Regions from separate parts of the Tsukamurella sp. NPDC003166 genome, predicted to be linked through region 2. Evidence: riboswitches for the same ligand, from Rfam matches in the RefSeq annotation. Region 2 holds a riboswitch; the other holds the start of a gene.
What was found. Region 2 has a riboswitch for S-adenosylmethionine ahead of ABZX10_RS20570 (aminotransferase class V-fold PLP-dependent enzyme). Riboswitches for the same ligand answer to the same signal wherever they lie in the genome.

Region 1 (14,829 bases), on a different contig from region 2:
CCTGGCTCGGCATCGCCGGGATCCTGACGCTGTTCACGCTGGCGCTCACCTGGATCGCGGTGGCGGTCGGTCTGACCGCGAAGTCGGTGGACGGCGCGACCGGGTTCTCGTACCCGCTCATCTTCCTGCCCTTCATCAGCTCCGCGTTCGTGCCGACCGCCACGATGCCCGGGCCGGTGCGCGCCTTCGCCGAACACCAGCCCGTCACGTCGATCGTCGACACGATCTCCGCCCTGCTCGCCCAGCGCCCCGTCGACGGTGCCGCTCTCGCCTCCGCACTCGGCTGGAGCGCGGGCATCCTGGTCGTCGCCTACGGCGCCGCGATGCTCGCGTACCGTCGCCGGATCCGCTGAGCCGAACCGGCGCTCAGTCCTTCTGGTGCGTGGGCGTGGCGAAGAACTGCACCAGCACGAAGGCGATCACGAGCGCCGCGGCGGGCAGGATGATCGTCGAGCCCATCGCGTCGGCGAACGGGCCGCGGAGGAACTCCGGCAGGGCGCCGGTGGACATCGCCCCGCCTCCCCCACCGGCGGCGGCGTGCCCCGTGGCGGCGGTGAACTTCTCTTCGATCTGGTGCTGCATGAGCACGCCGACCGCCGCGCTGCCGAGCACAGCGCCCACCTGGCGGGTCATGTTGTAGACGCCGGAGCCGGCGCCCGCCAGCTGCAGCGGCAGGTTCCGGTTCGCGGTGGCCGCGAGCGGTCCCCAGATGAACGCGTTACCGACACCCATCAGCCCGATCGGCAGAAGGATGCCGACCACGGGCGTGGTGTCGTGTGCGACGAAGGCCAACCAGAACAGCGCGATCGCGTTGGCGGCGAAGCCGAATCCGGTGAGGTAGCGCGGGTGCACTTTGTCGGCCAGCTTGCCCGACGGTGCCGCCAGGGCCCCGGAGATCACGGCGAGCGGGATGAGCAGCAGCGCCGAGCGGGTGGGCGTGAGGCCCATCGACTTCTGCGCGAACAGCATCAGCGGGATCGACATGCCCGTCACCGAAAAGCCCATGCACGCGATGGCCGCGTTGGACAGCGAGAAGTTGCGGTCTTTGAACAGCGACAGCGACATCAGCGGCTCGGCCGCCTTGGACTGCCACCACACGAAGACCATCAGCAGCACTACGCCCGCGGCGATCATCCCCCAGATCTCTGCGGACCAGTCCTCCTTCTGCCCCTCCTGCAGTCCGAAGGTCACCAGGAACAGGCCGGCCGCGCTGAGCAGGATGCCCGGGATGTCGAGCTTGTGCTTGTGCGTGGGCAGGTTCGGCACCAGGATCACCGCGGCGATGAAGGCTGCGATACCCACGGGCACGTTGACGAAGAACACCCACTCCCAGCCCAGCCGGTCGACGAGCACGCCGCCGGCCAGCGGCCCGACGAGGATCGCGACACCGGCGACGGAACCCCACAGCGCCATCGCCGTACCGCGCTTGGCCGCCGGGAATGTGCGGGTGATCACGGCCATCGTCTGCGGCGTCATCAGCGCGGCGCCGATGCCCTGCACGACGCGGGCCGCGATGAGCATGCCGATCGTCCCGGACAGGCCGCACCACGCCGACGAGAGCGTGAAGATCGTCAGGCCCACGAGGTAGAGCCGCTTCGGGCCGAACATGTCGCCCAGGCGCCCCGCCAGCAGGAGCGGCACCACGTACGCCAGCAGGTAACCGCTGGTCACCCAGATGACGCCGTTGAGGTCCTTGCCCTGGGTGAGGTCGATCCAGATGGAATCGGTCGCGACCGAGACGATCGTGGAATCGACGAGGATCATGAAGAAGCCCACGACCAGCGCCCAGAGGGCGGGCCAGGGCCGGTACCCCGAGGGCAGCCCGGGCAGCGCGCCCGGATCGTACTGCTGCGGTGCAGCGGTGGCGTCATTCGCCATGGTGGTGAGCCTTCCAGTCCAGGGTTTCGTCATCGAGCCGTCCGACGGTGCGCCGCAGCCAGTCGGCTTCGGCGGCGCGCATCGCGATCAGGTAGTCCAGGTCGAGCAGGTACGCCGCGGCGGTGCGCTCGAGCGCCCGGGCATGGCCCGCACGCATCTCCGTCAGCTCGCGGTCGACGCGTTCGAGTCGCCCCGCGAGGAGCGCACGCACCACGCCGCGGTCGAGGTTGTGCGCCTCCGAGACCGCGAACGGGAACCGCGGATACTCCTCGGCGGGCCGGGCCAGCAGGTCGGCGACGACGGCCTGCAGCCGTTCCCGCCCGGCCGGAGTGATCCCGTACGTCGTGCGCTCGGGCCGGTTGCCGTCCCGTTCCGTGGACACGGCGACGACCATGCCGTCGTCGGCCAGCCGGTTCACCGCGTGGTAGAGCGAACCCGCCCGGAGCTTGACCACGAGGTCCTCGCGCCGGTCGACCATCGTGGTGAACATCTCGTAGGGGTGCATGTCCCGCTCGGTGAGCAGCGCGAGCGCCGCGATCGCCAGCGGTGCCATCTCCCGCGTCCGCGCCATCCCCACCTCCGATCCGTGCGCTCGGCGGCAACACTACGCCGCGAGTACTCCAGACGGAATATGTGCAGCCGGGGTATTCGCCCGAATCGGACGTAACGTCGCTATGTCCCTGATCACAGCGGAATCCGCTCGCAGTCATGCCCCCACTGTCGCGGGCACAAGTGTCAGTTCGTGACCGCTGCGGCGTCCGTCACGCGCCAGGCCCGGGCCGCCGACGGCTTCTTCCCGCACGACATCATCCGCGGCGGCAGGTCCTCCGCCGTGACCGTCATGGTCCACGCGCGCCCGTCCTCGTGCTCGACGGTGACGGCGTGGACACCGGCGGCCGGCGCACCGTCGGACGTGGTGCGCAGGGCATCGGGACCGACGGGACCGAGGACCTCGCGAACGGCGACCTCCGCCGCCTGCTCGGCCGGCGGGATCGACGAGCGGCCGCGCAGTCCGGACGTGGACACCACGCCCGCGCGCGCGGCGTCGAGGGCCTCCCCGGCCTGCGCGCTCGACACGCGACCGTAGGTGTAGCCGGTGGGCAGCACGATCACCACGGGGGCGAACCGGTGGCCGCCGGTGTGCGAGCACTCCCACACCACCGGCTCGGGGTAGCGGGCGGCGAGCTCGGCCGCGATCGGCCGGCCGAGGACCGCGCAGCACACGTCGCGCTTGCCGTTGGTGCACACGAGCGCGATCGGGCCCGCGAGGTCGCCGGCGGCCGGGTCGTCGACGGGCAGGCGCGGGATCTCGGCGTAGTCGGCGACGGTGAACATCCGCAGCGAGCTCCGGCCGGTCACCGAGGCCGCGACGAACACCCGCATCGGCCCGGTGCCGCCCGCGCGGCCGGGCCGGTGGATGAGGAGCACCCGCAGAGCGCGGTCGTCGGCGAACCGTTCGATCGCCTCCCCCACCTCCGGAGCGAAGGTTGCGCCGGAGAACGGATCACGGCCCCAGCCGGACTCGTTCTCGATGCAGAGCCAGCCCGTCTCCGTCGTCGCGGTGCCGGGGAGCGGCTCGTCCGTGAAACTCGAACAACGCTCCGTCATACCGCCACCGTAGCGGACTACCATGAGCCGCGATGATCGCGCGCGCCCTGAGAACCGCAACCGTCGTCGGCCTTCTCGGTGCGCTCGTCGCCCCGGCCGGCGCGACGCCGGCCCCCGCACCGTCGCCCACTCCCGGGCCGGCCGTGGCCACCCTGGTGACCGACGCCTGCCCGCACAAGCACGTCCCACCGCCCGCCGTCGACGCCTCCGAGGTACCCAAGCCCGGGGCGCCCACGCCCGCGCCGCTCGCCGTCCCGGACCCGCCGGTCGGGGGCGCGAAGCTGGGCGGGTGCGGCCTCGTCGTGCCCGACGGTGCGCCGCCCGCCCCGCCCGGCATCGACTCCGCGGGCTGGCTCGTCGCCGACGCCACCGACGGGACGGTGATCGCCGCGAAGGATCCGCACGGCCGGTACCGCCCCGCGAGCACGATCAAGCTGCTGCTGGCGCAGGTCGCGCTCCGCGACCTGAAGCTCGACACCGTCGTCGAGGGGACCGCGGAGGACGCCGCGCAGGAGGGGGACGCCGCCGGCGTCTCCCCCGGCGGCCGGTACACCGTCAAGGACCTGCTCGAGGGCCTGCTGCTGATCTCGGGCAACGACGCCGCGCACGCCCTCGCGCGGCAGCTCGGCGGCGTGGACGCCGCGGTCGCGAAGATGAACGAGCTCGCGTCCGCGCTCGGGGCGCACGACACGCGGGCCGCGACCCCGTCGGGCCTGGACGGCCCCGGCATGAGCACCAGCCCGTACGACCTCGCCCTCATCCTGCGGGCGGCCCTGCAGGACAAGCGGTTCGTGGAGATCGCCGCGACACCGCGGGTCACCTTCCCCGGTCACCCGCCGGTGCCGACGACCGGACCGCCCACCCCCCTGCCTCCGGGGGCGAGCGCACCGCCCGCGCCGACATCCGTTGCGCCCTACCCGATCCTCAACGAGAACCGGCTGCTGACCGATTTCCCCGGCGCGGTCGCCGGTAAGAACGGCTACACGGACGACGCGAAGAAGACCTTCGCCGGCGCCGTCGACCGGGACGGTCATCGCTACGTCATCGTCCAGATGTTCGGCCTCACCCACGCGGGCAACACCTACTGGGACCAGTACCGCCGCCTGCTCGACTACGGCGTCGCGCTGCGCGGCAAGTCCGTCGGCACGCTCGTCGCCGCCACGGGATCCGGTGCGGCGGAGCACCGCCCCGGCGAGGGACACGACGCGGTGGTCGCGAGCGGACCGTCGGGCATGGGCAACGGGACCCGGGTGCTGATCGGCCTGGGCGGCCTCGCGGTCATCGCGGCGCTGGTCGGTGCGGCCATGCGTACGAACCGGGGCCGCTGACGTGGTCACCGCGCCGGCCGGGGCGGCGACGGTGCCCGACAAGGGACTTCGCTCGAACTCCCTGGGGCTGCTCAGCAACATGGCGATCGGCCTGTCGTCGACGGCGCCCGCGTACAGCCTCGCGGCGACGCTCGGCGGCGTCGTCGCGCACGTGCACGGCAAGGCGCCCGCGATGTTCGTGGTGGCCTTCGTGCCGATGCTGCTGGTGGCCCTCGCCTACAAGGAGCTCGCCGCCGACACCCCGGACGCCGGGACCACCTTCACCTGGGGCAGTAGGGCGTTCGGGCCGTGGGTCGGATGGATGGGCGGCTGGGGCCTCGCCGTGTCGGCGATCATCTGCCTGGCGAACGTCGCGGAGATCTCCGCGACCTACCTCCTGCGCTTCGTCGGATTGAACGCACTCGCCGAGAACCGGCTCGCGGTGGTGGGTTTCGGGTGCGTGCTGATCGTGGCGATGACGTGGGTGTCGTACCGCGGGATCGTGGTGTCCGAGCGGATGCAGAACGCGCTGATGTCGATCCAGTTCGCCGTTCTCGCCGTCGCGGCGGGGGCGGCCCTGTGGGCCGTGTACGGCGGGCACGCCGGAGCTCAGGCGGTGCGGCCGACCTGGGATTGGTTGGACCCGACGGGCCTGAGCGCCTCGCAGATCGCGGCCGCCGTGATCCTGTGCATCTTCCTGTACTGGGGCTGGGACGCGTGCCTCGCCGTCGGCGAGGAGACCAAGGACTCCTCCTCGACCCCGGGCCGGGCCGCGGTGCTCGCCACCGTCGTCCTCATGGGCACCTACGTGCTCGTGGCGGTTGCCGTGCAGGCCTATTCGGGATTCGGGGACACCGGCATCGGGCTGGGCAACACCGACAACCACGACGACGTCCTGACGGTGCTCGGCCGTCCGGTCGGCGGTGCGGTGCTGGCGGGCCTGCTCGTGCTCACGGTGGCGCTGTCCGCGCTGTCCTCCACCCAGTCGACGGTGCTGCCCACGGCCCGCGGAACCCTCGCGATGGCGGTCTATCGGGCGGTGCCCGAGCGCTTCGCCCACGTGCACCCCAGGTATCTGACACCGTCCTTCGGCACCGTCGTCATGGGCGCCTCCGCGCTGGCCTTCTACCTGACGCTGGCGTTGCTCAGCAGGAACACACTCGAGGACTCGATCAGCTCGCTCGGGCTGGCCGTCGCGTTCTACTACGCGATCACCGCGTTCGCCTGCGCATGGTACTTCCGGCGGACCGTCCGGCGGTCGCTGCGGAACCTCGTGCTCCGGCTGGTCCTCCCCGTGCTCGGCGGGTCCGCGATGATCTGGGCGTTCGGGCAGAGCGCCGTCGACATGATCGCCCCCGACTACGGACGGACCGTGATCGGCGGCATCGGCGGGGTGTTCGTCATCGGCATCGGCATGCTCGTGCTCGGGATCCCGCTGATGATCGGCTGCGCCGTGCAGCGCCCCGCGTTCTTCCGCGGCCGCACGCTCCCGCGCGCCGGCGCGCCCGAGGACGCCTGAATCAGCGCCTGCGGCGCAGCAGGGAGCCGAGGCCGAGGCCCGCGACCAGACCCGCTGCGCCCGCGATCGCGGTCCGTGCCGCTTCCGGCTCGGACCGGATGACGGGCGAGATCACCACGGGATCGGGGGCCGACGGGATGACGTAGCGCTGGTTGCGCGGGTCCGTGGCCGCCCAGGCCGTGGCGAACAACAGCATCCGCGCGGTGAAGTAGATGAACAGCATGATGCCGAGGATCGGGCCGAAGGTCGCGCCCGCGGGACTGCGCAGCGTGGCACCGATGATCAGGGTCGCGAACTGGGTGAACACCGTGAAGACGACGGCCATCAGCAGTCCGGCGTGCAGGGCGTTGCGCCACGGGAAGCTGACGCGGGGCATCCGCGCGATGACGAAGGTCCACAGGACCCAGGTCGCGAACACCGTGATCAGCAGTGTCACGCACGCGATCAGGATCGCCAGGCCGGGAACGTGATCCAGGCCGACGGCGGTGAGCAGCGTCCTCGTCAGTGGGCTGCTGCCCACGGCGATGAGCGCCGAGCACACCACGATCGCGGCGAAGAGGCCGATGAGTGCCGCGAGATCGCCCAGCTTCTTGCTGACGAAGTTCTGCTCGGGCTCCTCGCTGTCCCACATCTCGGTGAGCGCGGCACGCACGTTGCCCACCCAGCCGAGGCCGGCCCACAGGCCACCGAGCAGGCCGATGAGTCCGACGGTGCCGCGCGAGGAGATCGCTCGGTCCAGCAGCTGGTTGATCGTGGTGGCCATCTCCTGGTTGGACATCAGGTCGCTGATCCGCTGCTTGATCTCCGCCAACAGCTCGGCATCGTTGACCAGCACGTAGCCGCCGATCGAGAACACGACCATCGCGAGCGGGAACAGCGCGAACACACTGAAGTAGGTGATCCCGGCGCCGTAGTAGTCGCCCTTGTTGTCCTGGTACCGCATGGCGGCGGCCATCACGTGATCGAACCACGGCCATTTGTCACGGTACTTCTGGAGCATTCGGGAATCCTCCTGCGGGTGTTCGCTACGTCACATCGGCTAGGGCGCCAGGAACCCTACCCTGTCGTAGACGTCCGCGAGGGTGCGCGCCGCGATCTCCTGTGCGCGCTCACGTCCCGATGCCAGCACCCTGTCCAGTTCCGCGCGATCGTCGAGGTACCCCTTGACCCGGTCGCGCAGCGGCGCGGCGAAGTCGACGAGGACGTCCGCGACCTGCGTCTTCAGATCGCCGTACCCCTTGCCCTCGTAGGCCAGTTCGAGGTCGGGGATCGGGGTGCCGGTGAACGCCGACTCGATGGTCAGCAGGTTCGACACGCCCGGCTTGTTCGCCCGGTCGAAGCGGATCTCCCGCTCCGTGTCGGTGACCGCCGACTTCACGCGCTTGGCGATGACCTTCGGGTCGTCGAGGATGCTGATCAACCCCGCGTCCGACTCCGCGGACTTGCTCATCTTGGCGGTCGGGTTCTGCAGGTCGTAGATCTTGGCGGTGTCGGAGACGATGTGCGCCTCGGGCACCACGAAGGTCTTCTTGAACCGGGTGTTGAAGCGCTGCGCGAGGGTCCGAGTCAGCTCCAGGTGCTGCCGTTGATCCTCGCCGACGGGCACCAGCTGCGGCCGGTAGAGCAGGATGTCCGCCGCCATGAGGATCGGGTAGGTGAACAGGCCGACCGACGAGCTGTCCGTGCCGTTCTTCGCCGACTTGTCCTTGAACTGCGTCATCCGGCTGGCCTCGCCGAAACCCGTGATGCAGGACAGGACCCAGGTCAGCTCGGCGTGCTCGTGGATCTGCGACTGCACGAACATCGTCGACCGCTCGGGGTCCACACCGAGCGCCAGCAGCTGCGCGGCCGCGAAGGCGGTGCGCTCGCGCAGGGCCTTCGGATCGTGCGGCGTGGTGATGCCGTGCATGTTCGGGATGAAGTAGAAGGTGTCGAACTCGTCCTGCAGCTGCACCCACTGCCGCACCGCACCCAGGTAGTTGCCGAGATGGAACGAGTCCGAGGTCGGCTGGATACCCGACAGCGCGCGCTGCCGCTTCGTGGGGGTGGGGGCGGTTTCCGTCACGGGGAACGAGTCTATCGGCCCCGTTCCGGCCCGTCGCCCCAGTATCGGGCCCGACGGTGCCCGCCCGGTCCGACTGCCGCGCCGGTCCGGCCGCCACGGCCTCCGAGCCGGCCGCGCGCGCTCAGGCGTATTCGACGGTGACCGGCGCGTGGTCGGACCAGCGCAGGTTGTACGCATCCGCCCGCTCGACCACGGCCGACGACGCCCGCTTCGCCAGCGCGTTGTTGGCGATCTGCAGGTCGATGCGCCAGCCGGAGTCGTTGTCGAAGGCCTTGCCCCGCCACGACCACCACGCGTACGGGCCGGGCACGCCGGGGTGCAGGTCGCGAACGACGTCCTTGAATGCGCGCCCCTCACCGATGTACTCGCTCATCCAGGCCCGCTCCTCGGGGAGGAACCCCGAGTTCTTGACGTTGCCCTTCCAGTTCTTGATGTCCAGCTCGGTGTGGCCGATGTTCCAGTCGCCGCACACGACGACCTCGCGCCGCCGCCGTCCGAGCTTCGCCAGGTACGCGCCGAACTCCGCACGGAAGCGGTCCTTCTCGTCCTGCCGTTCGGTACCGACGTCACCGGAGGGGAGGTACAGGGAGGCGACGGTGAGATCCTCGAAGTCCGCCTCGATGTAGCGGCCCGCGTGGTCGAACTCCTCGCTGCCGAAACCGATCCGCACGGCGTCGGGCTCGTTGCGGGACAGCACCGCCACGCCGTTGCGGCCCGCCGTCGAGGACTCCGCGGCCGCCAGGTGCCAGCCCGCCTCCAATGCGGGCGCGAGCGCGGTCAGCGTCTGCTTGTGGGTGGCACGCACCTCCTGCAGCAGCACCACATCGGCCCTCGTCTCGCGCAGCCAGGGCAGCATGCCGAGGTTCTCGTCGGACCGCTGCTTCACCGCGGCGCGGATCCCGTTGACGTTGATCGAGGTGATGATCACGCGAGCGCCTCCACCGTGAGGCCCAGGCCGGCCCACTCCGACCGGACGCGAGTGATGTCGGCGGCGTCGGACACGCCGAGGAGCACGCGCGGTCCCCGCTCCGCCAGGATCTGCACGAAGACGGCGACGCCCTCCTCATCGGCCATGACCTGTTCGGCCTGCGCGATGCCGAGCACCACGGCGCCGGGGCCGCCGAGCCAATCGAGGTCACCGATGCTGTCCGCGAGCGCGTCCCAGTTGCCGCCGAAGTCGAGCGGGAACTGCAGGACGGCCGAGACCTCGTTGAGCAGGGCGGCCTTGGTGCGCATCCGGCTGCCGCGGGCCACGAGCACGCGGGGACGGTCGCGACGCTTGAGGGAGTCCAGATCGGTGCCGGTCAGGGCGGCGCCGGAGCCGGACTGGAGGAATTGGGGAAGGGTGCTCATCGGATCCTCGTGAAGGTCTCGTAGTGGTCCAGGGTGTACCAGGCGCCGCCGTCGGCACCCGTGATGATCCGCTCCGCATCGCGCCCACGGCCGGACTTCTTGATGTTGACGTCCCACTCGGTGTACGTGGCGGTCTTGCCCTTCGAATCGGTCTTGGGCAGCCGGTTCTCGAAGTTGCCGAAGTTACGGCCGCCCTGCGTACCCGACCCGTCGTTCGGGGGCCATGTGCCCGCGTCGATCCGGGCGAGTGTCGCGAGCACTCGCTGCGGGACCGCCGAGTTCGACGGTGCCCCGGCCGACGAGCGCGCCGGGCCGGGCTTGGCCGTCACCGTCGGCCCCTTCACCACGGACGAGGACGCGACCGGTGCCGCGGTGGCCCCGGGCTGTGCCGACGACTTGCCGCAGGCGACGAGACCGACGAGGGCGAGTACCACTATCGCGCAGAGGGCCAGGATCCTTCGCATACCCCAAGACCCTACCGACGAGCACCGACAGGTTCCGCGCTCCGTCGTGCTACCAGCACCCCGATGGCGAACACCAGCAGGCCGGCGACCGCGAGCCCACTGCCGACCAGGGCGGGCGCGGTGTACGCGCCGCCGGCGGCGATGACCGCTCCGCCGAGCAGCGCGCCCAGCGCGTTCGCGATGTTGAGCGCGGAGTGGTTGAGCGTCGCGGCGAGGGTCTGCGCCTCGCCCGCGACGTCCATCAGCCGGGTCTGCAGGGCGGGCACCAGCGCCGAGGCGGTGAGACCGATGAGGAAGAACAGGGCCACGGGGGCGACGGGCTGCGGCGCGAACACGGAGAACAACGCCTGCAGCACGACCAGCGCGACGAGCGCGACGGCGATCGACCCGATCACCGAGCGGTCCGCGGCGCGACCGCCGACGGCGTTGCCGATCACCATGCCCACGCCGTAGACGGCCAGTACGATCGGCACCGAGCCCGCGCTCAGCCCGGACACCGAGGTGAGCGTGGTGGAGATGTAGGTGTACACCGCGAACATCCCGCCGAACCCGACGATGCCCGTGAGCAGCGCGAACCAGACCTGCGGCCGGGCGAGCGCTCCGAGCTCGGTGAGCGGGTTGGTCACCGGAATGCTGACCGCGGGCAGGAAGGCCAGCAGCGCGGCGACCGTGACGGCGCCGATGACCACGACGACGCCCATCGCGTACCGCCAGGTGAACGCGTTGCCCAGCCAGGTCACGAGCGGCACCCCGATCACGTTGGCCACCGACAGGCCCATGAGCACCTGCCCCACCGCGCGGCCCCGCCCCTCCGGCCCGGCCAGGTGCGCCGCCACCAGCGCTGCGACGCCGAAGAAGGCGCCGTGCGGCAACCCGGCGACGAACCGGGCCGCCATGAGCGTGCCGTAGGTGGGGGCGAAGACCGACAGCGCGTTGCCCACGGTGAACGCGACCATCAGCCCGATCAGCAGCAGCCGGCGCGGCACCCGGGCGAACGCGGCCGCGATGAGCGGCGCCCCCACGACGACGCCCAGCGCGTAGGCGGAGATCACGTGCCCGGCGACGGGCTCGCTGACCTCGAGGTCCTGCGCGATACCGGGCAGCAGGCCCATGGCTGCGAACTCGGTGGTGCCGATACCGAAACCGCCGAGCGCCATCGCGCCGACCGCGAGCCTGGTCCGGGTAGAGGAATCCACGTGGCCGTGCAACGCCCAGGCCTGTTCCCTCCTTCCCGCAGCCCCTGTGACCTCGTTCACGGGGAATCGGTCGGTTATGATGCAGACGAGGTCATGAGTGTCAGCGCACAGCCCCGGCTTGCTGACCGGCAACCCTCCGCCGCGGTGGGGTGCCCCGGGTGATGACCTGGTTTCCCGGTGATCCCTGCCGGGCGGCAAGCGCGAGGAGAGGTTCGGTGACCATCAGCATCCGCACAGGTCGATCCATCGACAGGTCCCCGGGCGACTGGGCCCGGGTTCCGGACGGTGCGATGCAGTCCCTGTCACTCGGCCCCCTGGTGCTCGAATCAGGTGTCGTCCTCGAGGACGTCACGATGGCCTTCCAGCGCTGGGGCCGCCCGAACGCCGACCGCAGCAACGTCCTGCTGGCCCTGCACGCCCTCACGGGCGACTCGCACGTCACCGGCCCGCCCGACGCCGATCACCGCTCAGCCGGCTGGTGGGACGGCCTGATCGGCCCCGGAGCGGCGGTGGATACGGACGAGTGGTGTGTCGTCTCCGCGAACGTCCTGGGCGGGTGCTCGGGTTCGACGGGGCCGGCGTCGCTCGCCCCCGACGGTCGGCCCTACGGTTCCCGCTTCCCCGTCATCACGGTGCGCGACCAGGTGGAGGCCGAGGCCGCGCTGCTGCGAGCGCTCGACGTGCACGACATCGCGTCGGTCGTCGGCGGCTCCATGGGCGGCGCGCGGGCCCTCGAATGGGCCCTGATGTACGGCGAGTTCCTGCGCTCGGCGCTGATCCTCGCCGTGGGCGCCCGCGCGACGGCCGATCAGATCGGCACCCAGACCACGCAGATCGCTGCGATCACGGCGGATCCGCACTGGCACGGCGGCGATTACCACGACGCCGACGGTGCGCCGACCGCCGGCCTGGGTGTCGCCCGCCGGATCGCGCACTTGACCTACCGCACCGAGATCGAACTCGACAGCCGGTTCCGCAACGACGCGCAGGGCGATGAGGAGCCGCTCGCGGGCGGCCGCTACGCCGTCACCTCCTATCTCGACCATCAGGCCGAGAAGCTGGTCAACCGGTTCGACGCCGGCAGCTACGTGGTGCTCACCGAGGTGCTCAACCACCACGACGTGGGCCGCGGTCGCGGCGGCGTCGAGGCCGCGCTGCGCGGCTGCCCGGTCCCCGTGGTCGTCGGCGGAATCGATTCCGACCGTCTGTATCCACTGCGCCTGCAACAGGAGATCGCCGACCTGTTGCCGGGCTGCGAGGGCCTCGTCGTCGTGCACTCACGCGACGGCCACGACGGCTTCCTCACCGAGATGAACGCCGTCGCGGAGCTGCTGTCGCGCACCCTGGACATCGCGCGCCGCTGACGGAACGCCGCCGAGGGCCTACGGGGCCGGGCTGGTCACCGTCGGCGCGCCCTCGGAGGACGACGGTGCCACCGGCACCATCCGCGGCTCGATCGCCCCGAGGACACGCCGAGACGGATCGGGCGACGCATCCGAGGGCGCGGCACCGTCGGGACGCGCAGTGCCTCCCCCGACGCGCGCACGGGGAGCGCTCAGCCCGTTGCCGGGGAGGAACTCGGAGGACGGCAGAGCCGACCCGGGCGGCGGATTCTGGCCGGAGCCCTCGGCGGGCGGCATGATCGTCGGCGACGGCGTTCCGGACGGCGTGCCCGTCGGGAGGGACGGCAGGATCGTCGTCGGAAGCGTCCGGGTCGGCGTACTCGGTACGGTCGGCGTCGGTGTCGGCCACGGGGCCCGCGTGGTGGACGGGTGGACGGGCGCTGGCGCGAAGGTGGTCATCGTCGGGGTCACCTCGTCCCGGCCGGTGTCCCGGGGAGCCGAGGTGGGTACGAGCGTGTCCACGGGCGGCAGGGTCGAGGCGACGGCGGACGTCGGCGGTGGCCCCACCTCCGAGGTGGGCGCCGTCTCTGCGGACGAGCGCACCTCCGTCGAGGTCGGAACGACCTGATCGGTGGTCTGACCCGCCGGACCGATGATGCCGGTCACGTAGCCGGTGGCGAGGATCGCGCCGGTCAGCGCGGCGAGAACCAGCAGGGGCAGCACGGCGGCGGTCAGGCGGACGCTGTGCCCGCCGATTCCACCGAGGCCGCTGCTCACCAGGGACGACGGCGCCGTTCCCGCGGACCAGCGGTCCGCCGCGAGCAGCGCCGCGCCGGTGGGGGCGATCGCCTCGGGCTCCTCGACGGACAGCGGCTCCGCGCCGGCGGCCCGGGCGATGTCGGCGACGGCCTCGCGCACGCCGGCGTTCTGCGCGCCGCTGCCCACCAGGACCACCGCTTCCGGGCTCGTCTCGGCTCGACCGATCGTGGAGTGCAGGAATTCGGCCACCCCGTGCGCCGCGCCGACTCCCGCGTCCGGCCCGTCGACGACGACGCCGCGCGCCCGGCGCTCGGCGGTGACGGCTCCGCCGCGCACGGTGTAGATCCGCAGGCCACCCGCTCCCAGATTCGCGATCATCACACTCGGATAGCGAGCGATCAGGCCGCGCTCGTCGAGCGCGCGGAGGACCGCGTCCGATTCACGAACGATCCCCGCGGACCGGACGCCGCCCCGCGCGCCGCAGCGCACGGACATCAGGCCCCGGCGCGATTCGACGGTCACGGCGGCGGCGTCGACGGTGCGCTCGGAGTGGCTGGCCAGCAGGTCGAAGCCCGACGAGAGCAGGTTGCCCCGCCGCCCGAGGCGGTACGGCCCGGGATCGATCGTGCGGGCCTGCCGGCCGACGATCCGCCCGTCTTCGAGATCGAGAAGGACGCAGTGCACGGGTCCGGGGCCCACGGACGCGCCGAAGGACGAGATCCCCATGGCACCTCCGTTCGAGTCGCTGACCGAGTCGTTACCTCAGCACATCGTACCCGATGCCAAAACGTTACATACAGGAATCTACATTTGAAGTTTGTATTGCCGGGGCTACTTGGTGCCCAGCGGACTGATCCCCCACGACACGACGAGGATCGCCACCGCCGCCACGGCCAGCACCGAGACGTCGAACCACCGACTGCGGACGCGGAGCAGACCCTGACGCCGCTCGGGGAGGGTCGCGCGCAGGACGGCGGCGAACCCCGTACCCGCGCCGACGACGACGAGGCCGCGGCGCCAGTACTCGAGCCCGACGAGCACCATTCCCACCGCAAGGATCGACACCACCACGACGTACCCCGCGTTCGCGATCACCGTGCGCACCGTCCGGGCACGGCGGAACTGCTCGACCGCGGGCTCGGACACTACGCCCCGTCCGCGCGGGCGAGGTCGCGCTCGGCAGCCTCGATCACGTTGCCCAGCAGGAAGGCCCGGGTGAGCGGACCGACGCCGCCGGGGTTGGGCGAGAGATGACCGGCGACCTCGTCGACGCCCGCCGCCACATCGCCGCGCAGGCCCTCGGCGGTCCGACTGACGCCCACGTCGAGCACGGCGGC
Region 2 (14,829 bases):
CGTAGGCCAGGCTCGGGATCGCGCTGGCCGCCCACGGCAGTGCGCTGTACCGGCGCGCGGGCGCGGGCCTGCGGGCCAGCGCCGGGGTCACCAGCACATCGAGACGCTGATCGGCGAAGAAGCGCTCGAGCGACGATTCGATGCGTGCGGCCTCCGCGGGCCGGACGAGGCCCCGTCGGGCGACGACCCGGCCGAGGGCCACGTGCCGCCGGGTACGGGCCTGCAGCAGAGCCGGATTCGCGCCGCGCGCGACGATGTCGTCGGCGTCGGTCGCGGCGGCGGCCGCCCAGCGGGCGAGCAGCGGCAGCGGCGACGCCGGGTAGGGCACACGGACATCGCGCACCGAGTGGCCCTGCGCCGACAACCGGCCCGCCGCATCGCGCACCGCGGCGAGGATCGGGCGGGAGGTGAAGGTCACGGGCGTCGGCCGGTTGAGGCCCAGCCCCACGCGCAGGCCGGCACCGTCGCCCACCACGGCGAGGTCGGGGCGCCCCGCGAGCACGGACAGTCCCAGGGCGGCGTCCTCGACGGTCCGCGTCATCGGCCCGTTCTCGGACATGCCGAACCAGTCGGTGGGGCCGAGCTGCGCCGGCACGACGCCGCGCCCGGGCTTGATCGCGACGATGCCCGTGCATGCGGCCGGCCCGCGCAGGGAGCCGAGACCGTCGTTGCCGTGCGCGAGCGCGACATGGCCCGCTGCCACGACGGCCGCGCTACCACCGGAGCTGCCGCCCGGGGTACGGCCCGGGCGGTGCGGGTTGCCCACGACCTCGCGGGCGTCGTCGGTCATCGCCCAGAGACACAGCTCCGGTACCCGGGTCAGCCCGACGACGACGGCGCCGGCGCCGCGCAGCCGCTTCACGACGGGGTGGTCGGCCTGTTCGATCGGCAGGCCCGCGCCGCAGGCCTCGGACACACCGTCGAGCGTGCGGTACCCGGAGACGGCGACGTTGTCCTTGATCGCGATGGGCACGCCCGCAAGCGACAGCGAGTACCGGTCGGCGCGGGCGTCGACGGCGGCGGCCTCGGCGAGGGCCTCCTCGGGGCGCAGCACGCGCCAGCCGTGCACCGCGTCGTCACCGATGCGGGCGAGCGCCTCGCGGGTGGCGGCGACGGCGGTGAGCCGGCCCGATCGCACCCGCTCCGCGGTGGCCGCAGCGGTGAGCAGCGTCATTCGCTGTAGACCTTGGGTTCCAGCACGCCGATGTACGGCAGATCGCGGTAGCGCTCGGCGTAATCGAGGCCGTAGCCCACGACGAACTCGTTGGGGATGTCGAAGCCGACCCACTTGACGTCCACATCGACGCGCACCGCATCGGGCTTGCGGAGCAGCGTGACCACCTCGAGCGAGCGCGGCTGCCGGGTGGCGAGGTTGCGCAGCAGCCAGCTCAGCGTGAGGCCGGAGTCGATGATGTCCTCGACGATGAGCACGTCGCGGCCCGCGATGTCGCGGTCGAGGTCCTTGAGGATCCGCACCACGCCGGAGCTGGAGGTCGAGCTGCCGTAGCTGGACACCGCCATGAACTCGAGCTGGGTGGGCACGGGCAGCGCCCGGGCCAGGTCGGTCACGAACATGACCGCGCCCTTGAGCACGGTGATCAGGAGGAGGTCGGTCTCCCGCTCGCCGTACTCCTGCGCGATCTGCGCCGCGAGCTCCGCGGTCCGCTGCTTGATCTGCTCCTCCGAGAGGACCACCGAGGCGATGTCTCCCGCGTACAACTCACCAGTGCCGTTCACCACACCCTCAGAATGCCACCTGTCCGATGCACCTGCAGCCGCCGCCCCGCACTTCCGCCCGGGATCGCCGTCGGGCCCTGTCCGCGCCAGTCCATGACCAGGGCGTCCACGGCGGCGAGGTGGGTCGCCGTCAGGGCCCGCGCGCCCCGCGCTGCGAGCCACACCCGCAACGCCCGGATCCTCAGGGCCGCAGGGAGTCCCGCCAGTTCGTCGACGCTCAGTTCGGGGCCCGACGGTGCCGGCGCCAGCCCGTCGAGCGCCTCGTTGTCCGCCCGCAGCGACGCCGCGGTGCGGGCGAGCGCCTCGGCCACTCCCCCACCGAGGATCTCCTCCAGGAGGGGCAGCGCCTCGGTCCGGATCCGCACGCGCGCGAACCGCGGATCGACGTTGTGCGGATCGTCCCAGGGCGCGAGCCCGAGCTCGGCGCACGCCGCCCGCGTGTCCGCGCGGCGCACGCCCAGCAGCGGCCGCCCGTACGGGTCGATCCACGGGGCCATGCCCGCGAGCGACCGCGCGCCGCTACCCCGCCCGAGGCCCAGCAGCACCGTCTCGGCCTGGTCGTCGAGGGTGTGACCGAGCAGCACGGGGACGCCGTCGCGCGCGGCGTCCAGGGCCGCGTACCTGGCCGCCCGGGCCGCAGCCTCGGGCCCGCCCGCACCGTCGACGGTGACCGTCAGGACCTCGGCGCGGCGCGCGCCCAGCTCCCGGGCCAGGGTCGCCGCCCGGCCCGCGACCTCGGCCGAACCCGCCTGCAGGCGGTGGTCGACGACGAGGGCGACGGCGTCCAGCCCCTCGGCCAGCACACCGGTCAGAAGCGCGAGCGAGTCCGCGCCGCCGGACAGGGCCACGGCCACCGTCGAGCCGGATCCGTGAGCGGCGAGCCAGGCCCGGACCGCCTGCCGCACGCGCAGCACCGCCGGCCCCGGGCGGTTCACAGCACCCGGTCGATCCAGCGCCGCGGATCGTCGAGCTCGTCGGGCAGCGGCAGGGTCTCGGGCCCCGTCCACACATGGTTGAACCGCTGCATGCCCACGTCGGCGACCACGGCGTCGACGAACTTCTTGCCGCGCACGTACTGCGCGATCTTGGCGTCCATGCCCAGCAGGACCCGGAGCAGTCGCTGCAGGGGATTCGACGGTGCCGCCCGCCGCCGGTCGAACGCGGCGCGGATGGTCGCGACGGTCGGGATCACCGAGGGCCCGGCGGCGTCCATGACGTGATCGGCGTGACCCTCGAGCAGGGTGCCGAGCATGAGCAGGCGTTCGATGGCCGCGAACTGTTCGGCGGGCGCGGCGATCTCGAGCACGCCGATGATCCCGGTGTGCCGGGCGCCGCCCGACAGCGCACGCGTCGTCCGGTCCAGGAGATCGCCGACGGTGCCCGTACCCGTGCCACCGGTGAGCGCGGAGACGTTGTCGCGCATGTAGTCCCGCAGCCACGGGTGGGCGCCGAACTGCACGCGGTGCGTCACCTCGTGCAGGCACACCCACATCCGGAAGTCGTCGGCGTTCAGTCGGAGGGCGCGCTCGACGGCGAGCACGTTCGGCACGACGAGCAGCAGTTCGCCACCCGGCACACCGAACGGGTCGTACTGTCCCAGAACGGAACCGGAGACCATGCCGAGCATCGCCCCGGCCTGGACGCCGGCCAGCCTGGCCCCCAGGCCGGGATGCCGTGCGTCCTCGGGCTCGATGAGCGCCTCCATGGATCGCGCCGCCGCCGAGACCCATTGTTGCCGATCAACCGTGCGCGCCGGCGGGATCGCGCCGGGCACGAGCAGGCCCGTGACGGCGCGGACGTGCTCCTCCGCCGCGGCGGCGAAGTCGAGCAGTTGCGCGGACGCCCGGTCGCGGGTGTAGCCCGTGGTCGCCGGACCGTCGCCCAGGACGCGAGCGACCCGCCGGCCGGACGCGGCCGCAAGAGCCCAGTCCACCTGCGCGCGCGGCTGAATCGACTTCCCCATGACGATCAGCTGCACCCGCAGCCGCGCAGCGCGGCGGTCACGGCGTCCATGGCCGGACGGGCCACGTCGACCGGCGTGCCGGAGGACATCAGCGTGAAGGTGAGGACGGCACCGTCGCGCGTCGCGACGTACCCGGCGAGCGTGGAAACACCCGAGAGGCTTCCGGTCTTGGCGCGCACGTATCCCGCGCCGGGCCGGTTGACGGTGACGTACCGGTCGGCGAGGGTGCCGGTGGCCCCGGCGACGGGCAGCAGGTCGAGCAGGGGGCGCAGTTGCGGCTTGCCGGCGCCGGCCGCGGCGGTGACGATCCCGTCGAGCACCCGGGCGGGAATGCGGTTGAAGGTGGACAGGCCGTCCACGTCGGAGAGCTCCACGCCGGTCAGGTCGAACCCCGCGGTGCGGAGCGTGTCGATCACGGCGCGCGTGGAGCCGTCGAAGGACAGGGGCTGCCCCGCGGCGGCGGCGACCTCACGACCGATGCTCTCGGCGAGGACGTTGTCCGAATGGACCAGCGCGTCGTGCAGGCGGACGCTCAGCGGCGCGCTCTGCACGGCGGCGAGCCGCGTGGCGCCCTGTGGCGCGGTGCCCGCGGAGACGGCCGTGGGCGGCAGGCCCAGCGCGGACGCCAGCGCGCGGCCCGCGGCGAGGGCGGGATCGGGCACGCGCGGCGAGTAGTCCTCGCCGGGCCGGATCCGGCCCGAGTCCACGATGAGGGACTGGAGCGGCGTGATGTCGCCCCCGGCGATGTCGGCGCGGTCCCAGCCGCGGCCGAAGTCGGTGCCGGTGAACAGGGAGGTGTCGACGACGACGTGCGTGATCGCCGTGCCGGACCGGCGGAGCTGCGCGGCCAGGTCCTCGATCTTGGGCGCGTCGGTGAAGATCGACGCCGTGCCGGAGCGCAGGGTCGGATCGCCCGCACCGACGAGGACCGCCTCGCCCGGAGCCGAACCGGCGACGACCGTGGTGGTGATCCGCTTGTCGGCGGGCAGCGTGAGCAGCGCGGCCGCCGCGGTGAGTACCTTGGTGGTCGACGCCGGGGTGCGGGGCCGTGCCGCGTCGCGCTGCCAGAGCACGGTCCCCGTGGCGGCGTCGGCTATCACGCCGGTCAGGTCGCCCAGGTCCGGGTTGCGCAGCGCGGCGGCGATCTGCGTGGTCACACCGGCCGAGCCGGGCTGATTCGATGCCGTCACCGCACCGATCGCGGGGCTGTACGCAGCCTCCGCCGGGCGGGGCGGGACATGCTCGGAGAGGTTCTGCCGATCCCGGTAGACACCCCACCCGAGGGCGGCGGCGACGGTGCCGACGACGACGAGCGCCAGCACGATCACGGTGACCGCGAGGCGCATCAGGGTTCGTCGGATCCGCGAGCGTCGCACCGTACCAGCCTAACGGCATCCCGACACGGGTATCCTCAGCGTGCATGGTTGAGCGCAGCGAAGGGAAACAATGAGCGTGGAATTCGAGGTCACCGTCGAGATCGCGAAGGGCTCGCGGAACAAGTACGAGGTGGACCACAAGACGGGTCGCCTCAAGCTGGACCGCTACCTCTACACGGCGTTCGGCTACCCCACCGACTACGGCTACATCGAGGACACCCTCGGCGAGGACGGCGACCCGCTGGACGCGCTGGTCCTGCTGCAGGAGTCGGTGGTCCCCGGTGCGCTCGTGGACTGCCGCGCGATCGGCATGTTCAAGATGGAGGACGAGAAGGGCGGCGACGACAAGGTTCTCGTCGTGCCCGCCGGCGATCCCCGCTGGGATTCGGTGCAGGACATCGGCGATATCGACAAGTTCGAGCTGGACGCCATCGAGCACTTCTTCGTGCACTACAAGGACCTCGAGCCCGGCAAGTTCGTCAAGGGCTCGACCTGGGTGGGCAAGAAGGAGGCCGAGGAGGAGATCGCTCGCTCCGTGGCCCGCGCCGAGACCGCCGGTTCCGATGCGCACTGACGGCTGAAGAGACGAAGCGGCGGCGAGGAGCTCCTCGCCGCCGCTTCGCTCGTCGTGGGGGTTACAGCTTGGCCGCCACGCGCTTCACGATGTCGTCGAATGTCGCCCGGTCGACGGTACCGTCGGGCCCCGGGTTGGCGTTGACCATCGCCAGCACGCCCCCCTTGGTGAAGTAGGCGGCCGCCGAGTGCGCGGTCTGCCCGTTGACGGCCCGGTCGATCTCGAAGACGAAGCCCTGGGCGCCGGTGACGCCGGCGGGCAGGTCCTTGCGGGCCGTCGTCTGCTTGAGCGCGTCGCCGAACGAGATCGACGTGCACTCGCCGGTGCCCGCCGCCTCGAACGCGGACAGGCGCGCCGAGCTGGGGAGCAACGTGACCCCGTACCGCACCGTCGCGTCCTTGGACAGGCTCTGTTGCAGGCCGAATTTGATGGTCTCGAGCAGTTCCTGCTGCGCTGCCGCGTTCTTGTCCTTGCACGCCGCCGGGGTGATCTGCGCGGCCTGCACCTGACCGACGGCCTCCATCGCGGACTGGAAGGCGGTGTCGTTCGGCACGGTGGTCACCGTCAGCCCGGCGGGCACCTCCGCCGGGCTGAGCGCCTTCGCCGCGTCGACGGGGGCCGCGTCCGCAGCGGTCGACGACGGGGCGGCGTCGCCACCGCCGCCACCGCACGCGGTGAGCGCGAGGCCCACCGCGGCGGCCGCCGCGAGGATGCTCAAAGAGCGGTTCAGGTCATTGCGGCGCAACGGCTTTCTCCTGCCGATCGGAGTACGGGGATCGGGCTAGACCTTACCGAACCCCCGGAGGAACGACATCGCGAAATCCGGATAGCCGCCAGTGAGGATGGCTTTGCGTGCCGCGGCGGCGAGGCCGACGAAGAAGTGCTCGTTGTGCAACGTGCACAGGGTGACCGCGAGGCCCTCGTTCGCCGCGAACAAGTGGTGCACGTACGCCCGGGTGAACTCGTCCACCCGGTTCCCGCCGAGCACACCCGGACCCGCCGGGTCGAGGGGCCGGAAGTCCGCCCGCAGCGACGGATCCGTGACGTTCAGGACGCCCGTCGAGGTGAACACGCGACCCTCCGCCCCCGCACGCGCCGGGGCGGTCCCATCGACCAGGTCGGCTCCCGCCTCGATCGCCGCCAGCAGGTCGGCCGGGTCGTCGACCGCCGCCACGTACCGAGGACGATCCGCCTCCAGCTCGCCGACGGCGGCCCGCAGCGCGGCCGGATCCTGCACGCCCTCGAGCCGGTAGCCACCGAAGCCCAGGCCGCCGGCCCGACGGTCCTCGTCGGCCAGGCGCCGCACCGCGCGGGCGGCGGACCGTCGAGCCTCCGGATCCGCACCGCCGGCCACCACTGCCCACAGCGAGACGGCGTCGTGCCGATCCGCGGTCTGCCAACCGTGCTCGGCCAGCGCGCGCCGCGCCCACCGCTCCGTCCGGCCCGGATCCGCGGGATCGGCCAGGGCGAACGCGACATCGAAACCCATCCGGTGCGCCAGGCGCACCGCCTCCTCGGCATCCCAGCGGCGCGGGGAACCGTCGAGCCGGCTCCGGAAGGCGATGCCCTCGTCGGTGATCCGGGTCTTGGGCTGCGCCGCGATCGCGGCCGCACCCGTGTCGGCGATGATCGGCGCCGGCCAGGCCATCGCCCGACCGATACCGCCGATCCCCTCGATCACGTCCGGTCCGGGCTGCAGGTACAACTCGTGCAGGTCGACGGTCAGCGCCTGCGTGCCCAGGTCCGTCAGCTCCCGCGGCGTCAGCCCCGCGATCGCACCCCGAACCGCCACCGGAACGAAAGCCGGCGTGGCGATCTCACCGCGCGGCAGTACCAGCCGACCGGCGCGCGCCCCACCGGGCGCCGTGCCCTCGACGGCGAACCGCACCGGGTCGGTGATCCCGGACGCACGCAACCGCGTGCTTCCCGCGATCGCCCGGTACCCCGTCCGCAACTCCGCGAGCTCCGCCGCAAGAGAGGCGTTCTGGGCCCGCAGCTCGTCGATCTCCGTGCGCGAGGGCGTCGCCGTCGCGCGGACGAGTCCGGGCGACGGCGCAGGAACGGGCCCCGTCGGCGGTTCCGGACGCGGCCCGGGGGACGTCAACGGGATCGGACCGGTCGGCGAGTCACCCCCACCCGTGCCCACGGGAGCGACACCGGCCACCGATTCGGCAGCGGCGGCGATCTCGGCGGACTCCACCGTCTCCGACGCCGCGACCGGAGCAGTGCCCGTCTCCTCGGCGCCCCGCGTCTCGATCGCGGGCGCGGCGCGCAGCGGCACGGACTTCCAGAACAGCACCAGCACCAGGCCGATCGCGGCGAGGATGGTCACGAACAGGAAGACCACGTCCATCGAGTCGGCGAAACCGGCCTTGAGCGGATGCACCAGGGTCGCGGGGAGCTTCTCCAAGACCGACGTGTTGTCCATGACCCCGCTCACTGCGCGGGAATCGCCGTGCACCAGACCCGTCGCGAAGTCCTGTGCCTGCTGGCCGTCGTGGCCCGCGGCGGCGCGCTGGACCGCTGCGGTGTAGTCCGGGTCCGACGCGGCATCGCTCAGTCGCCCCTTCATCTTCTGCGGCATCTGTGCGAACAGGACCGAGAGGAACACCGCGACACCGAGCGTCGCGCCGATCTGGCGGAAGAAGGTCGCGGCGGCGGTCGAGACGCCCATGTCGCGCGGCGGCAGGATGTTCTGCAGCGCCAGTGTGAGCGGCTGCATGAGGTTGCCGAGGCCGAAGCCGATGACGGCCGCACCACCCATGACCCAGCCGATCTGCACGTCGGCGGTGATGTAGTGCATGCCGAACATGCCCGCGGTGAGCAGCGTCGCGCCGATGATGGGGTAGATCCGGTACTTGCCGGTGCGCGAGATCATCTGCCCGGCGACGATCGAGCCCACCATCAGGCCCGCCACCATCGGCAGCATCAGGAAGCCGGCCTTCATCGGACTGGCGCCGTGGACCACCTGGAAGTACTGCGGCAGGAGCGAGATCCCGCCGAACATGGCGGCGCCGACGACCATCGAGATGACGATGCCCTGCGCGAAGATCACGTTCTTGAAGATGCGCAGCGGGATGATCGCGTCCTCGCCCATGACCTTCTCGATCACGATGAAGGCCACGATGCCGGCCGCGCCGATGCCGTAGCAGATCAGGGCGTTGGTGGAGCCCCAGCCCCACTTCTGGCCCTGCTCGGCGACGATGAGCAGCGGCACCAGGCCGACCGCGAGCGCGACGGCGCCGAACCAGTCGATCCGCACTCCGGTGCGCCGGGTGTGCGGCAGCCGCAGCACGCGGAACACCACGGCCAGCGCGACCATGCCCACCGGCACGTTGACGAGGAACACCCAGCGCCAACCGGAGATGCCCAGGATGTGATCGGCGCCGGAGAAGAGGCCGCCGAGAACGGGGCCCAGCACCGAGCTCGAGCCGAACACCGCGAGGAAGTAGCCCTGGTACTTCGCCCGCTCACGAGGCGGAACGATATCGCCGATAATGGTGAGCGCCAACGACATCAGGCCGCCGGCGCCGAGTCCCTGCACCGCGCGGAACGCAGCGAGCTCGTACATCGACGTGGAGGTACTGCACAGCAGGGAGCCGATCACGAACACCGTGATGGCGAACATGAAGAAGGGCTTGCGACCGTAGATGTCCGAGAGCTTGCCGTAGAGCGGCGTGACGATCGTCGACGTGATCAGGTACGCCGTCGTGACCCACGCCTGCAACTGATAGCCGTTGAGGTCGTCGGCGATGGTCCGGATCGCGGTGGACACGATGGTCTGGTCGAGCGCCGCGAGGAACATCCCGATCATCAGACCCGACAGGATGTAGAGGATCTGCTTGTGGGTCAGGGACGGCGCAGGGGTCTCGACGGCGTCCGCCGTCACCGCGGTCACTCGGCACCCCGCATGAGCTTGAGCGCCTGCTCGAACTGCAGCAGCGCGCGGTTGCCGAGGACCACGAACTGGTCGATCTCCTCGTCGGTCCACTCCTCCATGAGCGGGCGCAGCTTCTCGTTGCGCTGCTCGCGGATGAACGCGACCTTGGCCTCGCCGGCCTCCGTGGCGGACACCAGGGCGGCGCGCCGGTCCGAGGGGTCGGCGGTGCGCTCGGCGTAGCCCAGGTTGGTCAGCGTCGTCACGTACCGGCTGGCCGTCGACGGGTCCGTGTGGATCTGCTCAGCCAGCGCGGACGAGCGCATCGGCCCGCCCTTCACCAGCGCGAACAGCGCGGTGTACGCGGCCAGCTCCACGCCGTCCGGCGCGACCGCATGCCGGGTCATCACCGCGTGCCGCTCCTTCAGGCGGGTCAGTTCGGCGATCACGCCGACGATCCCCTCGATCCGGTCCGCTCGTTCCTCGTCCGTCATCACGCCTCCGCAGGTCCCATCCGATCACGTCACCGTGTTCGGGCATGCAAAACTACGTGCAGCCTACAATTATTAGGAGTGCGAGTCGACTCGGACGAAGCGGCCTAACCACCCGATGTCGTGACGATCCTGGCACCGGTGAGCGCCACCAGCGCCGCGAAATCCGTGCGGAAGATCGTATCGTGCGTCCCCGCGGCGGCGTACAGGTCCGGGAAGTCGCGCAGCGACTCGTCGATCACGGTCACCAGGGGCGCCGGGTGTCCCACGGGCGAGACGCCGCCGATCACCTGCCCCGTGGCCGCGGCCACGTCGTCCGGCTTCGCACGGGAGATGCGGCCCACACCGAGCCGCGCCGCCAGCCCTACGGTGTCCACGCGGTGCCGACCGCTCGACAGCACGAGCAGCGGCGCACCGTCGGCGAGGAAGATCAGGCTGTTCGCGATGGCTCCCACCTCGCAGCCCAGGGCGGCAGCGGCGTCGGCAGCCGTCTTCGCGCCGTCGGGCACGTGCCGGACGGTGTCGGGGTGGCCCGCCGCGGCCAGGGCCGCGCGGACGTTCTCGGTACGGGCGGAGTACTGCTCGGTCACGCCGATCAGTATGCCGCGCGCCGCCCGGACCGCGCCTATGCGGCGAGGAGGGTGGCGATGAGGTCCTTGGTGCGGGAGCCGCCCACGGGTCGCAGGACCACGGCATCCGCCACCTCGGCCGCGTACACGTCCTCGATCAGGGACCTCAGACCCGACGGGGTGCCGATGTACGTGATGCCCTGCGGCGCGGCGCCGTCCGGGGCGTAGCTGGCGCGGGCGTCCGCGGCCCGTTCGTCGATGACGACGTCCACTTCGAGCGCCACCGCGCCGGGCTCCCGCCCCGCGCGCTCGTCCTCGGCGCGCAGGTAGCCGCGCTGACGCTGCGCGAGCCGCAGATCCGCGGCGCGGACCCGGGTCAGTGCCGCGGAGCCGGGCTCACCGTCGACGGTGACCAGCAGTGCGGGGCGGGAGACGGTCATGGTTCCTCCAGGGTTCACTTCGTCCGTGCGGACAGGTCTTCGAGGGCGCCCGCCAGGCGGCGCACGTCGTTCTCACCGGTGCCGAGGCCGATGCTCGCGCGGACGGCACCGTCGGAGCATCCCAACCGATCAACAACGGGGTGGGCGCAGAACTTCCCGTCCCGCACGCCGATCCCGTACTCGTCGGACAGGAACTCGGCGACCTCGCGGGGCGTGTGGCCGGCCACGGTGAAGGCGACGATGCCGACCCGCTCAGTGGAATCGGCCCAGATCTTCAGCGTGCGGACCCCGTCGATGCCCTCGAGCGAACGCAGCAGCAGGTCGGTGAGGAAGCGCTCGTGCCGGGTGATCGCGTCCTCGCCGAGGCGCTCGATGGCCTCGCAGGCGGCGGCGATGGCGACCGCGCCCAGGACGTTGGGCGAGCCGGCCTCGTGCCGCGCGGGGCCGGTGTGCCAGGCGACTTCGACGGACTTCGAGACGGGCGTGCCGATCACCTCGTAGCTGGCGCCACCGCCGCAGCGGACGGGCTCGGCCTCGTCGAACCAGTCGGCGCGACCGACGAGCACACCGGAGCCGAAGGGTGCGTACAGCTTGTGCCCGGAGAAGGCGAGGTAATCGACACCGCTCTCGCGCAAGGAGATCCGACGGTGCGGAACCAGCTGGGCACCGTCGACGGCGATCCGTGCGCCGTGCCGATGGGCGAGCGCGGCGAGCCGGCGGACGGGCAGCACCTCGCCGGTGACGTTGGACGCGCCGGTCACGCTGACCAGGGCGGCGGGGCGGCTGCGCAGCTCCTTCTCGAGCACCTCGAGGGTGCCCTCGATCGACAGCGGCGCCGAGACCACTCGCGCGCCGATCCGCTTCCACGGCAGCAGGTTCGCGTGGTGCTCGCAATCGAGGACCACGACCTCGCCGGGGACGCAGCCCGCCAGCAGGTTGATCGAGTCGGTGGTGTTACCGGTGAAGATGACGTGGTCATCGGCGCGGGCGCCCACGAACTCGGCGACGATCTCCCGGGCCCACTCGTAGCGGGACGTCGATCGCTGCGAGAGGTAGCCGGCGCCGCGGTGCACGCTCGCGTACTCGCCCAGCGCCTCCTGGACCGCCTGCCGCACCTCGACCAGGGCCGGGGCGCTCGCGGCGTAGTCGAAGTTGGCGTAGCGGACGGTCGCACCGTCGCTGACCGGGACGTACTCGTCCGCGCCGGTCACCCGCGCCAGCGGACCCAGCGGCAGCGGCGTGCTGCGGGCGGCGGCGAGAGGCGACGTGACGGTCGGGGTGAGGCAGACGGCGCGCTCGGTGGTGGCGATGCTCATGAGAGATGTCCTTCGGTATGAGGACGCACGGCACCCGTTTCCGACGTGCCGCGAATCCGCGCTTGCCGCACTCGTTCGGTGCGGCCAGGTCGTCACCCGGAGCACCCCACCGCGGAGGAGGGTTGCCGACCAGCGAGCCGGGGCTTGTCGCTGGCACTCATGACCTGCGTCGAGAATGCCCTGTCGCGCGGCCCGTCGTCAAGGTTCGAATCACGGCGACGCCAAACCTCCGGGAGTAGATTCGCGGGCATGAGCGAGTGGACGTACCTGATGGACATGGACGGGGTGCTGGTCCACGAGGAGCACCTGATTCCCGGCGCCGACGCCTTCATCGCGGAGCTGACGGCCGCCGGGACGCCGTTCATGGTGCTCACCAACAACTCGACGCGCACCCCGCGCGACCTGCGCGCCCGCCTGGTCGCCACCGGCCTCGACATCCCCGAGTCGCGGATCTGGACCTCCGCGCTCGCCACCGCGAAGTTCCTCCAGGACCAGCGGCCCAACGGCACCGCCTACGTCGTCGGCGAGTCGGGCCTGACGACGGCGCTGCACGACGCCGGCTACGTGCTCACCGACAACGATCCCGACTACGTGGTGCTCGGCGAGACCCGGACCTACTCCTTCGAGGCGATCACCACGGCGATCCGCCTGATCGACCGTGGCTCGCGCTTCATCGCGACGAACCCGGACCCGACGGGACCGTCGCGCGACGGACTACTGCCGGCGACCGGTGCCGTGGCCGCTCTGATCCGCGAGGCCACGGGCCGCTCCCCCTACTACGTGGGCAAGCCGAACTCGCTGATGATGCGGTCGGCGTTGCGGGCACTCGGGGCGCACTCCGCGGACACGCTGATGATCGGCGATCGGATGGACACCGACATCGTCTGCGGCCTGGAGGCGGGGCTGCGCACCATCCTCGTGCTCACCGGCATCTCCACCCGCGAGTCGGTGACCGCCTACCCGTACCGCCCCACCCGCACCATCGATTCCGTCGCCGACCTCGTCGGTCACACGGAGGACCCGTTCCCCGGCTGAGAGCACCCAGCCGGGGAACGAGTCACTGCCCCTTGACGTTGACGATCTGGCGCAGGACGGCGCGGACCGTGACCAACTGCTCCGCGTCGGCCATCACCCGGTCGATCGGCTTGTATGCCTGCGGGATCTCGTCGATGAAGTCGGGGCTGTCGCGGAACTCGATGCCCACCATGGCCTCCCGCAGCTGCTCGTGCGTGAAGGCCCTACGCGCCGCGGACCGGGAGTACTCCCTGCCCGCTCCGTGCGGCGAGCTGTTCAGCGACGGGGCGTAGCCCTTGCCCTCGACGATGTACGACGCGGTGCCCATCGAGCCCGGGATCAGGCCGAGCTTGCCCTCGGTGGCCTCGATCGCACCCTTCCTCGACACCCACACCTCCTTGCCGAAGTGCTTCTCACGCTTGGTGAAGTTGTGGTGGCAGTTGATCCGCTCGGCCTCCACGACGGGCGTGCCCACCCACTCGCCGAGCTGCCGGATCACCCGGTCCATCATCTCCTCACGGTTGAGCAGCGCGAAGTGCTGCGCCCACGTCAGCTCGGCGATGTACCGGCGGAACTCCGGCGTGCCCTCCACGAGGTACGCGAGGTCCGGGTCCGGCAGCGGGATCCACCACTGCTTGCACAGCCGGGTCGCCACGGCGATGTGGTGCTGGGCGATCTTGTTGCCCACGCCGCGGGAGCCGGAGTGCAGGAACGCCCAGACGGTGTCGTCCTCATCGAGGCTGATCTCGATGAAGTGATTCCCGCCGCCGAGGGTGCCCAGCTGGAGCTTCCAGTTCCCAGCGTACTGGGACGGGTTGAAGTCCGCCCGCTCGGCGAGCGTCTCCAGCTCCGCGATCCTGGGCTCCGCCGTGGCCACGACCTTCTTGTTGTAGCGGCCGGGCGAGAGCGGAACCGCCCGCTCGATGGCCTCGCGGACCGTCGCGCGGTCATCGGGCAGGTCGGCCAGCGTGAACTGGGTGCGGACCGCGATCATGCCGCAGCCGATGTCGACGCCGACCGCCGCGGGGATCACGGCGCCGAGACTCGGGATGACCGAGCCGACGGTGGCGCCCTTGCCCAGGTGGGCGTCGGGCATCAACGCGATGTGCGGGTAGATGAACGGCAGCTTCGCCGTGGTGATCGCCTGCTCGCGGGTCTTCTCGTCCAGGATGGACGCCCACGAGACCAAGGACTTGCTGATCTTCTCCATGTCTTTCTCGTCTCGGTGTGATGGTCACCGGTCCGAGTGGCCATGCGTGTGATGCATGGCTCCGGGCCGGCGGTGGAGCGACGGCCCGGGTTGCCGCAGGTTATGCGGGCACGCCGAACCGACGGCAGTAGCACTGCCGCAGCGATTCGGGGAGCTTGCGCATATCCATGCACGGCAGCGTATTCGGCCGCAACACTTCGGTCCATCGGATTTCCAGCGGCGCCTTTGGGAGACTGGTTTCATGGCACTGCTCGAAGTGATC

Region 1: it holds a riboswitch for S-adenosylmethionine, as region 2 does, so the genes downstream of both, ABZX10_RS15485 (homoserine O-acetyltransferase) here and ABZX10_RS20570 (aminotransferase class V-fold PLP-dependent enzyme) in region 2, are expected to answer to the same signal.

The regions. Positions count from the first base shown of each region.
Region 1 is NZ_JBEXNL010000013.1:84,497-99,325, reverse strand. Features, by position in the region: gene ABZX10_RS15545 (ABC transporter permease) at 1-353, shown strand, start outside; gene ABZX10_RS15540 (DHA2 family efflux MFS transporter permease subunit) at 367-1,764, opposite strand; gene ABZX10_RS15535 (helix-turn-helix transcriptional regulator) at 1,868-2,449, opposite strand; gene ABZX10_RS15530 (sucrase ferredoxin) at 2,614-3,486, opposite strand; gene ABZX10_RS15525 (serine hydrolase) at 3,519-4,814, shown strand; gene ABZX10_RS15520 (APC family permease) at 4,816-6,312, shown strand; gene ABZX10_RS15515 (YhjD/YihY/BrkB family envelope integrity protein) at 6,314-7,312, opposite strand; gene trpS (tryptophan--tRNA ligase) at 7,352-8,377, opposite strand; gene ABZX10_RS15505 (exodeoxyribonuclease III) at 8,499-9,305, opposite strand; gene ABZX10_RS15500 (barstar family protein) at 9,302-9,730, opposite strand; gene ABZX10_RS15495 (ribonuclease domain-containing protein) at 9,727-10,194, opposite strand; gene ABZX10_RS15490 (MFS transporter) at 10,206-11,390, opposite strand; SAM riboswitch class IV at 11,480-11,597, shown strand; gene ABZX10_RS15485 (homoserine O-acetyltransferase) at 11,606-12,754, shown strand; gene ABZX10_RS15480 (hypothetical protein) at 12,773-14,218, opposite strand; gene ABZX10_RS15475 (DUF3017 domain-containing protein) at 14,324-14,638, opposite strand; gene ABZX10_RS15470 (bifunctional methylenetetrahydrofolate dehydrogenase/methenyltetrahydrofolate cyclohydrolase) at 14,638-14,829, opposite strand, start outside.
Region 2 is NZ_JBEXNL010000023.1:61,000-75,828, forward strand. Features, by position in the region: gene ABZX10_RS20510 (amidase family protein) at 1-1,174, opposite strand, end outside; gene hpt (hypoxanthine phosphoribosyltransferase) at 1,171-1,740, opposite strand; gene tilS (tRNA lysidine(34) synthetase TilS) at 1,734-2,672, opposite strand; gene ABZX10_RS20525 (zinc-dependent metalloprotease) at 2,669-3,700, opposite strand; gene dacB (D-alanyl-D-alanine carboxypeptidase/D-alanyl-D-alanine-endopeptidase) at 3,706-5,076, opposite strand; gene ABZX10_RS20535 (inorganic diphosphatase) at 5,153-5,650, shown strand; gene ABZX10_RS20540 (hypothetical protein) at 5,712-6,395, opposite strand; gene ABZX10_RS20545 (tRNA-guanine transglycosylase) at 6,432-7,931, opposite strand; partial or broken gene ABZX10_RS20550 (MDR family MFS transporter) at 7,917-9,548, opposite strand; gene ABZX10_RS20555 (MarR family transcriptional regulator) at 9,545-10,021, opposite strand; gene ABZX10_RS20560 (YbaK/EbsC family protein) at 10,126-10,608, opposite strand; gene ABZX10_RS20565 (hypothetical protein) at 10,644-11,027, opposite strand; gene ABZX10_RS20570 (aminotransferase class V-fold PLP-dependent enzyme) at 11,042-12,343, opposite strand; SAM riboswitch class IV at 12,397-12,508, opposite strand; gene ABZX10_RS20575 (HAD-IIA family hydrolase) at 12,593-13,378, shown strand; gene ABZX10_RS20580 (RtcB family protein) at 13,401-14,567, opposite strand; gene ABZX10_RS20585 (copper homeostasis protein CutC) at 14,809-14,829, shown strand, end outside.